DNA from 4 places in the Spinactinospora alkalitolerans genome. Region 1 is predicted to be linked to each of the others. Evidence: riboswitches for the same ligand, from Rfam matches in the RefSeq annotation. Region 1 holds a riboswitch; each other region holds the start of a gene.

Region 1 (2,192 bases):
GGGTCTCGGGGTCCTGGCTGACCAGCGCGGTGTCGTCGCGCCGCCGCGCCGCGGGCTCCCCGTCGATGAGCAGGGCTCCCTCCTGCTCGCCGCTGATGGCGCTGTCGGGCCCGGTGAGCCCGGCCAGCGCGTGCAGCAGGGTGCTCTTGCCCGCGCCCGAGGCGCCCAGGAGCAGCACGCGCTCGCCGGGTTCGAAGGTCAGGTCGACGCCGCGCAGCGCGTGGGTGCCGCGGCCGGAGTGCCGCCAGCCCCATCCGGCGAGTTCGACGCGGGCTCCCCGGCCGCCCCCGGCGCGGGCGGCCCCGTTCGTCGTGGGCATCCCGGCTAGCCCCGGGCCGAAGGGAAGGGGGCCAGCGCGTCGGTCCTGGCCAGGGCCGTGGTGAGCAGCCGTCCGCCGACGCCCGCGATGAGGCCGGCGCTGACCAGAACGATTGCGGCGTAGGCGAGCTGGTACTCGATGGGCCAGGTGACGTAGGTGGTGATGTTGTCCTTGATGGCCGGGGAGATCCCGGCGGCGACGCCGGCGAGCACGGCGACGCCCGTGTTCCAGCGCCGGTAGGCGAAGGCGAGGAAGACCAGCTCGGGCAGCAGGCCCTGGAGCACTCCGGAGACGATGACGGAGACGCCCCACGGGACGCCGAGCAGGATCGAGACGGAGGCCGCGGCGACGGAGGTGAGCAGGGCCGCGCCGGCCTTGCGGATGACCAGGCCGCCCAGCACGCCGGGCAGCATCCACATGCCGTAGATGACGGCCTGGGCCGGCGGGAAGAACACGAACAGCGGCTCGGTGGCGGTCCACAGCACGCCCCACAGCCAGAAGACGACCCCGATGCTGACGCCGATGACGGCGGCGACGACGATGTCCACGGTCCGCCAGTTGAGGACGGAGTACCCGGGCCCGGGCCCGGTCTTGAACCTGGATTCGGTGCTCATAGCGGGATGTCCCTTCGTACGTGACGAGAGGGCTCGGCCAAGAGTGGCCGCCCGCACACGTGCGCGCACCGATCGCCGAAACCGGTGCGCGGAGCACGCGCCACCGGCGGCGGTTCCCACGACTTCCTTCGCTGGCATGACCCAGATCAGGTGTGTAAGGGTCTGCGGAACGGTTTTCCGCACTCTCAGCGCCGAAGCGCTCCCCTGTCGGTTTCCTCCATTATGGGCGGTGCACCACCTGATCGGTCAAGGGCCGCGGGTCTCACGGTGGTTCCCTCGCCGATCTCGACCTCGTCGGGGTTGTCGCAGCGTTCTCAGGCCCCACAAGGTCAAGATCGGCGGGCACAGGTCGCCGCGCTACCTCAGCACCATGCCGTTGCCCATGCCCCCCGGTGGCTCGGGGACCACGACCAGGCCCATCTCCGCCGGATCGGTGAGCAGGGGATGTTTGGGCAGCACCCGCACGGTGTAGCCGCTCGCGCCCGCGCGCTCCAGCGGGACCGAGCCCGTGTAGCGGATCAGCGGGCCCTCCTGCTGCTCGCCCGACGCCACCGCGAGCTCGGCGAAGGACGGCTCCACCAGCTCCTCGGAGTCGTTGATCCGGCCGAACGCGATCTCGACGCGGATGTCGGCGGAGTCGAGGTCGCCGAGCACCAGCGTGGCCCGCACCTTCAACTCGCCGCCGACCTGCGGCGGGTCGTCCACACCGGCCACCTCGACGTGCTCGATGCGCACGCCGGGCCAGGCCCGCCGCACCCGCTGCTTCCACGCGGCCAGCTCGCGCACCCCGGCCGTGTCCCCCCTCCTGGTGAGCAGCCGGGAGGAGGCGGCGGCGGGCCGGTACAGCAGCTCCACGTAGTCGCGCACCATCCGGTTCGCCAGCACCTTCGGGCCGAGGGAGACGAGGGTGTGCTTGACCATCTCCAGCCAGCGCTTGGGCAGGCCGGACTCGTCGTGGTCGTAGAACAGCGGAGCGACCTGGTCCTCGAACAGCTCGTACAGCGCGGCGGCCTCCAGTGCGTCGCGCCGGTCCGGTTCGCCCACCCCGTCGGCGGTGGGGATGGCCCAGCCGTTGGACCCGTCGAACCACTCGTCCCACCAGCCGTCGCGGATGGAGAGGTTCAGCCCCCCGTTGAGCGCCACCTTCATCCCGGAGGTGCCGCACGCCTCCAGCGGGCGCAGCGGGTTGTTCAGCCAGACGTCGCTGCCCTGCACCAGCGAACGCGCCAGCGCCATGTCGTAGTCGGGCAGGAACACGA
Region 2 (2,192 bases), 3.3 Mb from region 1:
GAGCAGCGGCTCGTTGTCGGGGGAGCCGGGGCGCAGGCCCACGCAGGTCTCGGCGATCTCCAGTTCGCTGACGCCGGGGACCAGTTCGCGGGCGTCGCGCAGGACCTCCCACACGCCGCCGACGGTGAGCCGGGTGTCGTACCCGGTCTCCTCCTGCGTGGCGCCGAGCACGATCTCGCCGTCGGCCCGCGGCACCAGGTACACGGGCGTACCCCTGACCAGGCCGCGCACCGTGCGGGTGACGATCGGCTCCTCGCCCTCGGGGGTGCGCAGCCGCAGCAGTTGCCCCTTGACCGGACGCAGCGGCGGGAGCACGTCGGCCGGCACCCCGCCGATGCCGGGGGTCCAGGTGCCGGCCGCCAGCACCACCTGCCCGGCGTCCAGGCGGTCGCCGCCGCTCAGGCGCACGCCCAGCGCGGCGCCGCCGGATACGACGACCTCGGTGACGCGGTCGGTGACCAGCTCGGCGCCGCGGTGCAGCGCCGCGGCCCGCAGCGCCGCCATCAGCCGGCGGGGGTCGACGGAGTGGTCCTCGGGCGCGAGGACGCCGCCGCGCACCGACGGCGCCAGCATCGGTTCCAGCCTCCGGCACTCGCGGCCGGTCAGCCGCTGGGCCTTGACGCCGAGCCGGCCCTGCAGCTCCATCAGCTCGGTGAGCCGGGCCAGGTCGTCGGTGTCGAAGGCGACCTGCAGGGTCCCTTCGGCGCGGTACCCGGCGTCGCGGCCGCTCTCGGACTCCAGTTCGGCGATGAAACCGGGGTAGCGGTCGCGGGAGTGGATCCCGAACCGCATGAGGGCCTCTTCGCCGAAGGCGGCCTCGGTGGCCGGGGTGAGCATCCCCGCGGCGACGCCGGAGGCCGCCGCGTGCGGCTCCGGCGCGACGACGCTCACCCGCAGTCCCCGCTGGGCCGCCCGCCATGCGGTGACCAGGCCGATCAGCCCGGCTCCGACGACGACGACATCGGGGGCGGGCCGGGAGGAACCGTGGTCGGATGGTGGTGTGCGCACGTCTCGCCTCCACTCCCTTCGCCGGCATGATCCGGATCAGGTTCGTGCGGTCGGAGGCTCACAGCCTCCCTCTCAGCCGGGTCCCACCCGGCTCCCGCGGGGTTTCATGTTCTACGGCAATGCTAGAACGTCGCGGCGCGGTGGGGGCAACGCGCCCGCTCGTCACCGCTCACCACTACGCCTACAGCGATAACGCCCCGTGTCCGCGTTTGGATTCCAGTGGTATGTGGGAGATTGGCTGACGTGACACAGATTGACCGCGACACCGACGCCCTCGTGGGCGACTGGCTCACCATCAACGAGACCGCCCAGGCGCTCGGTGTCAGTCCGAATCGGATCAAACAACTGATCAACGACCACAAGCTCCTCGGGGTGCGGCGCTCGGGGGTCTGGTCGATCCCCGCCGTCTTCATCGCCGACGGCGAGATCGTCAAGGGCCTCTCCGGTACGCTCACCGTCCTCGCCGACTGCGGTTTCACCGAGGACGAGGCGCTGCGCTGGCTGTTCACGGCCGACGACACGCTGCCCGGCGCCCCGATCGACGCCCTCATCGCCAACCGTGGCACCGAGGTGCGCCGCCGCGCCCAGGCACTGGCGCTGTAGGGCCGCCCTCCGCCGCCCGGCGGCGTCGGTCCTATGCTGGGCGGCGTGAATGCGAGCTTGCGGGAGCGCCTTGACTCCGCCCTGCTGTACCTGTGCACCGACGCCCGCCAGGGCCAGGGGGACCTGGCCGACTTCCTGGACGCGGCGCTGTCGGGCGGCGTGGACATCGTCCAGTTGCGCGACAAGACCCTGGAGACCCGCCAGGAGCTGGAGTGCCTGGAGACCGTTCGGGAGGCGTGCGACCGCCACGGCGCACTGCTGTCGGTCAACGACCGCGCCGACATCGCCCGCGCTGTGCGCGCCGATGTGCTGCACCTGGGCCAGAACGACCTGCCGGTGCCGCACGCTCGCGAGATCATCGGTCCCGGGCCGCTGATCGGGCGGTCCAACAACGCCCCGGAGATGGCCGCGGCCTCGGCCGTCGAAGAGGGCGTCGACTACTTCTGCGTCGGCCCGGCCTGGGCCACCCCCACCAAGCCGGGGCGCCCGGCCGCCGGCCTGTCCGTCGTGGAGCACGCGGCCGGACTCGGCACCGACCGCCCCTGGTTCGCCATCGGCGGCATCGACCTGTCCAATCTCGG
Region 3 (2,192 bases), 5.1 Mb from region 1:
GCGCCCGCTACGAGATCGGCGACGGCGGCGACATCGGCCGCATCGACCGCCAGCAGATGTTCCTCGCCGCGCTGGCCGAGCAGGTGACCAGCAGCGACGTCCTCACCAGCCCGAGCAAGACGACCTCCCTGCTCAAGGCCGTCACCGAACACACGGCGACCGATGACGAGCTCACGCTGGACAAGATGATCTCCATCGGCTCCACGCTGGCCGACGTCGACCTCGACGACATCACGTTCTACACGGTGCCGTGGTGGCCGGCCCCCTACAACCCCAACCGGGTGGTCTGGGACGAGGAGAAGGCCGCCCAACTGTTCGAAGCCGTCAACACCGACGGCCAGGTCACCGACGCGATGCTGGAGAGCGGCAGCCCCGAGGCGCCGACCCCCGATCCGAGCGCGTCGGGCACCCCCTCGCCGTCGTATCCGGCCGAGCCCTCGACCGAACCCGTCGCGCCCGAGTCCTCCTCCGGCGACTCCGCCGGGAGCATCGAGGGCCGCGACGCCACCTCCGACCCCTGCGTCAACGGCCTGGGCGAGGGCACCGGAACCGACCGGCGGTGACCGCGGGCCGCGGCCGCCGCCTCCGGTGGCCGCGGCCCCTCCGGGGTACCGCCGATCGGGCGGCCCTAGTAACGTGGCCCGGGTAACCACGCGGGGTGTCCCGGAACGGGACTGAGACGGGCGCGGCGCCCGAACCCGTTGAACCTGATCTCGTTCGTACGAGCGGAGGGAACGCGGTGGGCAACTCCCCTGTCGCCACCATGGAAACCGGCTTCACCGCCGAGCTGGGCCGGCGCCACGCCGACCTGTTCGAGGCGTTCTACGACCACCCCTTCCTGGCCGGGATGCGCGACGGCACCCTGGCCAAGGAGAAGGTGCTGCACTACGTGGGCCAGGACCACCAGTACCTGAGCGCCTACATCCGCTGCTACGGCCTGGGCCTGGCGCTCTCGCCGGACCGCGGGTGGATGCGGCACTTCCACGACAGCATCGCCTTCGTCCTGGACGAGGAGTCGCACCCGCACCAGGTCCTGTGCGAGCACGCCGGCACCGGCTACGCCGAGGCCCAGGTCGGCCGCCTGGCGCCGAGCGCGCAGGCCTACGTCGACCACATGATGGCGGCCGGACGCGACAGCCTGGGCGTACTGCTCGCCTCGCTGCTGCCCTGCCCGTGGACCTACACCTGGGCCGCCGACCGGTTCGTCCGCGACGAGCGGCCCGGCCCGGACAACCCGTTCCTCGGCTGGTGGACGTTCTACGCCGATCCCGGCTGCCAGTCCGTCACCACCGAGCTGCGCTCGATGCTCGACTCGCTGGCGGCCGACGCCGGCGCGGCCGAACGCGCCAGGATGGAGCGGGCGTTCGAGGACAGCTGCCACCACGAGGTCCGCTTCTGGAACATGGCCTGGACCCTGGAGGAGTGGAGCGCACCGACCGGCGCGTGAGGGCCGCGGCGACCGATCACCGTGTCCGGCGATCGTGACCTTGCTGGGATTTTTAGGCCCCACAAGGTTGAAACCCAAGGTCGAGATCGGCGGGAAAGGCAAAACGCCGACCGGCGCGGCTGCTGATCGGCGTCGGCGGCGGCGCCTGGGCGCCGCCGCCGCGTTGAGGCCACCGCCCCTCTCCTCCCCCTCCGATCAGGAAAGAGGTGGTGGCCCCCGTCTCCCGAACTGCACCGCCCTCCGATGCCGGGAGACCGCTCCGGGGATCAGGGCCGCTGGACGGCCCTTCCGCCGGAGCGGGGTGCCCCGCCGGGACGGTCGACGGGACACCCGTTCATGGGGTCGGCAGCGCTCAGAGCAGCGGCGTGTCGACGGGGGTCGCGACGTCCACCGAGTCGACGTCGGCGGCGTCCTCCAGGGCCTGCACCGGCTCCTCGGTCAGGGAGGCGGGCTCCTCGGACACGGCCTCGGCGTCGGGGAGCGCGTCGGTGCTCTCGGTGCTCTCGGTGACCTCCGCGGCATCGGCCGCGGCGCCGTCGGCGGCCTGCTCGGCCCCGGCCCGCAGCCGCTCGGTCTCGGAGACCGCGTCGCCGGTGCCCGGGAGCGCGGCCCTGGTCTCGTCCAGAGTCCCCTCGGCCTCACCCAGGGCGCCTTCGGCCTCGGCCGCCTGCTGGTCGACGCGCTGCCGGGCGTCCTCGGAGGCCTCGGAGACCTCGGCGGGCACCGCCACGCCGGGGGCCGCCAC
Region 4 (2,192 bases), 410 kb from region 1:
GCGAAAGGGGCGCCGCGGCCACCGGCCGCGGCGCCCCTCGCCGTCCGCCCCTTTCAGCCGCGCTCCCCGACCCCCTCGCCCCACCAGGCGTGGAAATGGTGGACGGGGCCCTTGCCGTGGCCGACCTCCAGGTCGTCGGCGTGCCGCAGCGCCTCGGTGAGGTAGTTCTTGGCGTCGCGCACCGCCTCGAACCAGGCGCGCCGCTGCGGGCGCAGCGCGGCGATCGCCGAGGACAGCGTGCAGCCGGTGCCGTGGGTGTTCTTGGTGGGGATGCGCTCGGCCGAGAACGTCTCGGGGGCCGCCTCCGCCGCCACCAGCAGATCGGTGCTGCTCTGCCCGCTGAGGTGGCCGCCCTTGAGCAGCACCTGCCTGGCCCCCAGCGTCAGCAGCCTCGTGGCCTGCTCGCCCATTGACGCCAGGTCGTGCACCTCCTCCTCGCCGAGGAGTTCGGCGGCCTCGGGCAGGTTCGGCGTGACCAGGTCGGCGCGCGGCAGCAGCTGCGACCGCACCGCCTCGATCGCGTCGGCGGCGAGCAGCCGGTCGCCGCTCTTGGCCACCATGACCGGGTCGAGCACGACGTTGGGCAGCCGGTGGTCGTCGATGGCCCGGACCACGGCGTCGATGACGCCGGTGTTGCCCAGCATGCCGATCTTGACCGCGTCGACCCGGACGTCGTTCAGGAGCGTGTCGAGCTGGCTGGTGATGAACTCCGGCGGGACCTCGTGCACCTCGCGCACGCCGGTCGTGGTCTGTGCGACGAGCGCGGTCACCACGCTCATGCCGTAGCCGCCCAGGGCCGAGAAGGTCTTGAGGTCGGCCTGGATCCCCGCGCCGCCGCTGGGGTCGGTTCCGGCGATGGACAGGATGTTGAAGCTGGTCAAGGACGTCCCTTCGCTAGCACTACCTAGATCAGGTTCACGGGTGTGCTCTCAGCCGGACCGATCCGGCACCCCGCGCCCATGGTGACAACGCTAGCAACGATCATGGCGGGAACGCCGTCCCCGACCGCCTCAGCCGCCGGGCGTGGCCGTCTGCGACGACGGCGAGGGGCCGGGCTGGTCCTCCGGTAGCAGCGTGCTGGACAGGTACTCCACCAGCAGCGGCGCGAGGATCAGCGTGACGATGCCGACCAGCAGCGAGATGAGCAGGCCCCACCAGCGGCCGCGGTGCGCCGCGCCGAAGCCGCCGGGGGCGCCCATGGTCATCTTCGCCCCGACCGGCAGCGGGGTGTTCGGCCCGGTCACGGCGCGGGGCGGCGCCAGTCCGGAGACGTCGAGCCGAGTGGGCGTGAGGTCCTCGGTGGTGCCGCCGGCGGCGACGTCGGCCAGTGCGGAGTCCAGCGCGGCGCCGACCAGGCGGTGCTCGGGGTCGTGCTGCAGCATGCCGTTGAGCACCGGGCGCAGCGGACCGGCCCGCCGGGCCGGGTCGGGGGCCTCCTGCATCGCCGCGGTGAGCCGGGCCGCCGGGGTGTCGCGCTCGTAGGCCGAGCGGCCCTCGACCGCGAAGTACAGGGTCGCGCCCAGCGACCACAGGTCGGCCGCCGGGGTCATGGTGCCGTCGTGCAGCCGTTCGGGCGCGACGTAGCCGGGGGAGCCGGGCAGCCGTCCGGTGAGCGTGAGCCTGTCCTCGGAGTCCGACACCGCGATGCCGAAGTCGCTGAGCACCGGTCGGCCGTCGGGCAGCAGCATCACGTTGCCCGGCTTGACGTCGCGGTGCAGCACGCCGGCCTCGTGCGCGGCACGCAGCGCGGCGAGCAGCCGGCGGCCGATCTCGGCCACGCGGCGGGGCGGCAGCGGCCCGTCGTCCTGCACCACCTGGTCCAGTCCGCGGCCGCGGACCAGCTCCATGATGATCCACGGCCGGTCGGCCTCCTGCACGACGTCGTGGACGGTGACGATGGAGGGATGGCTCAGTCCCGCGCAGATCCGGGCCTCGCGCATGGTGCGGCGCACCAGCTCGTCGCGGACGTCGGCCTCCAGGTCGCGGGAGACCCGGACCTCCTTGACGGCGACCTGCCGGTGCAGCAGTTCGTCCTCGGCGCGCCAGACGGTCCCCATGCCGCCGTGGCCGATCGGCTCGACCAGTCGGTAGCGTTCGGCGAGTATCTGCGGGCCCATGGTCAACGACGATAGCGCCGGCATCGCCGCCGGCGCATCGCGCGGACGGTCACCTCTCGGCCACGGACGCCGGGT

The links. A riboswitch is a leader RNA that binds a small molecule or an ion and turns the genes downstream of it on or off. The one in region 1 is predicted to bind thiamine pyrophosphate.
Region 2: another riboswitch for thiamine pyrophosphate. It lies ahead of thiO (glycine oxidase ThiO); the one in region 1 lies ahead of HDA32_RS04715 (ECF transporter S component).
Region 3: another riboswitch for thiamine pyrophosphate. It lies ahead of HDA32_RS27405 (TenA family protein); the one in region 1 lies ahead of HDA32_RS04715 (ECF transporter S component).
Region 4: another riboswitch for thiamine pyrophosphate. It lies ahead of thiD (bifunctional hydroxymethylpyrimidine kinase/phosphomethylpyrimidine kinase); the one in region 1 lies ahead of HDA32_RS04715 (ECF transporter S component).

What each region holds. Positions count from the first base shown of each region.
Region 1 is NZ_JACCCC010000001.1:1,013,434-1,015,625, reverse strand. It holds gene HDA32_RS04720 (ABC transporter ATP-binding protein) at 1-319, opposite strand, end outside; gene HDA32_RS04715 (ECF transporter S component) at 325-933, opposite strand; TPP riboswitch at 1,040-1,149, opposite strand; gene glgP (alpha-glucan family phosphorylase) at 1,291-2,192, opposite strand, start outside.
Region 2 is NZ_JACCCC010000001.1:4,265,339-4,267,530, reverse strand. It holds gene thiO (glycine oxidase ThiO) at 1-1,008, opposite strand, end outside; TPP riboswitch at 1,005-1,116, opposite strand; gene HDA32_RS18910 (Rv2175c family DNA-binding protein) at 1,252-1,611, shown strand; gene thiE (thiamine phosphate synthase) at 1,657-2,192, shown strand, end outside.
Region 3 is NZ_JACCCC010000001.1:6,133,524-6,135,715, forward strand. It holds gene HDA32_RS27400 (LCP family protein) at 1-563, shown strand, start outside; TPP riboswitch at 645-752, shown strand; gene HDA32_RS27405 (TenA family protein) at 740-1,447, shown strand; gene HDA32_RS27410 (hypothetical protein) at 1,800-2,192, opposite strand, start outside.
Region 4 is NZ_JACCCC010000001.1:1,424,136-1,426,327, forward strand. It holds gene thiD (bifunctional hydroxymethylpyrimidine kinase/phosphomethylpyrimidine kinase) at 54-881, opposite strand; TPP riboswitch at 870-964, opposite strand; gene HDA32_RS06385 (serine/threonine-protein kinase) at 1,011-2,117, opposite strand; gene HDA32_RS06390 (acyl-CoA synthetase) at 2,167-2,192, opposite strand, start outside.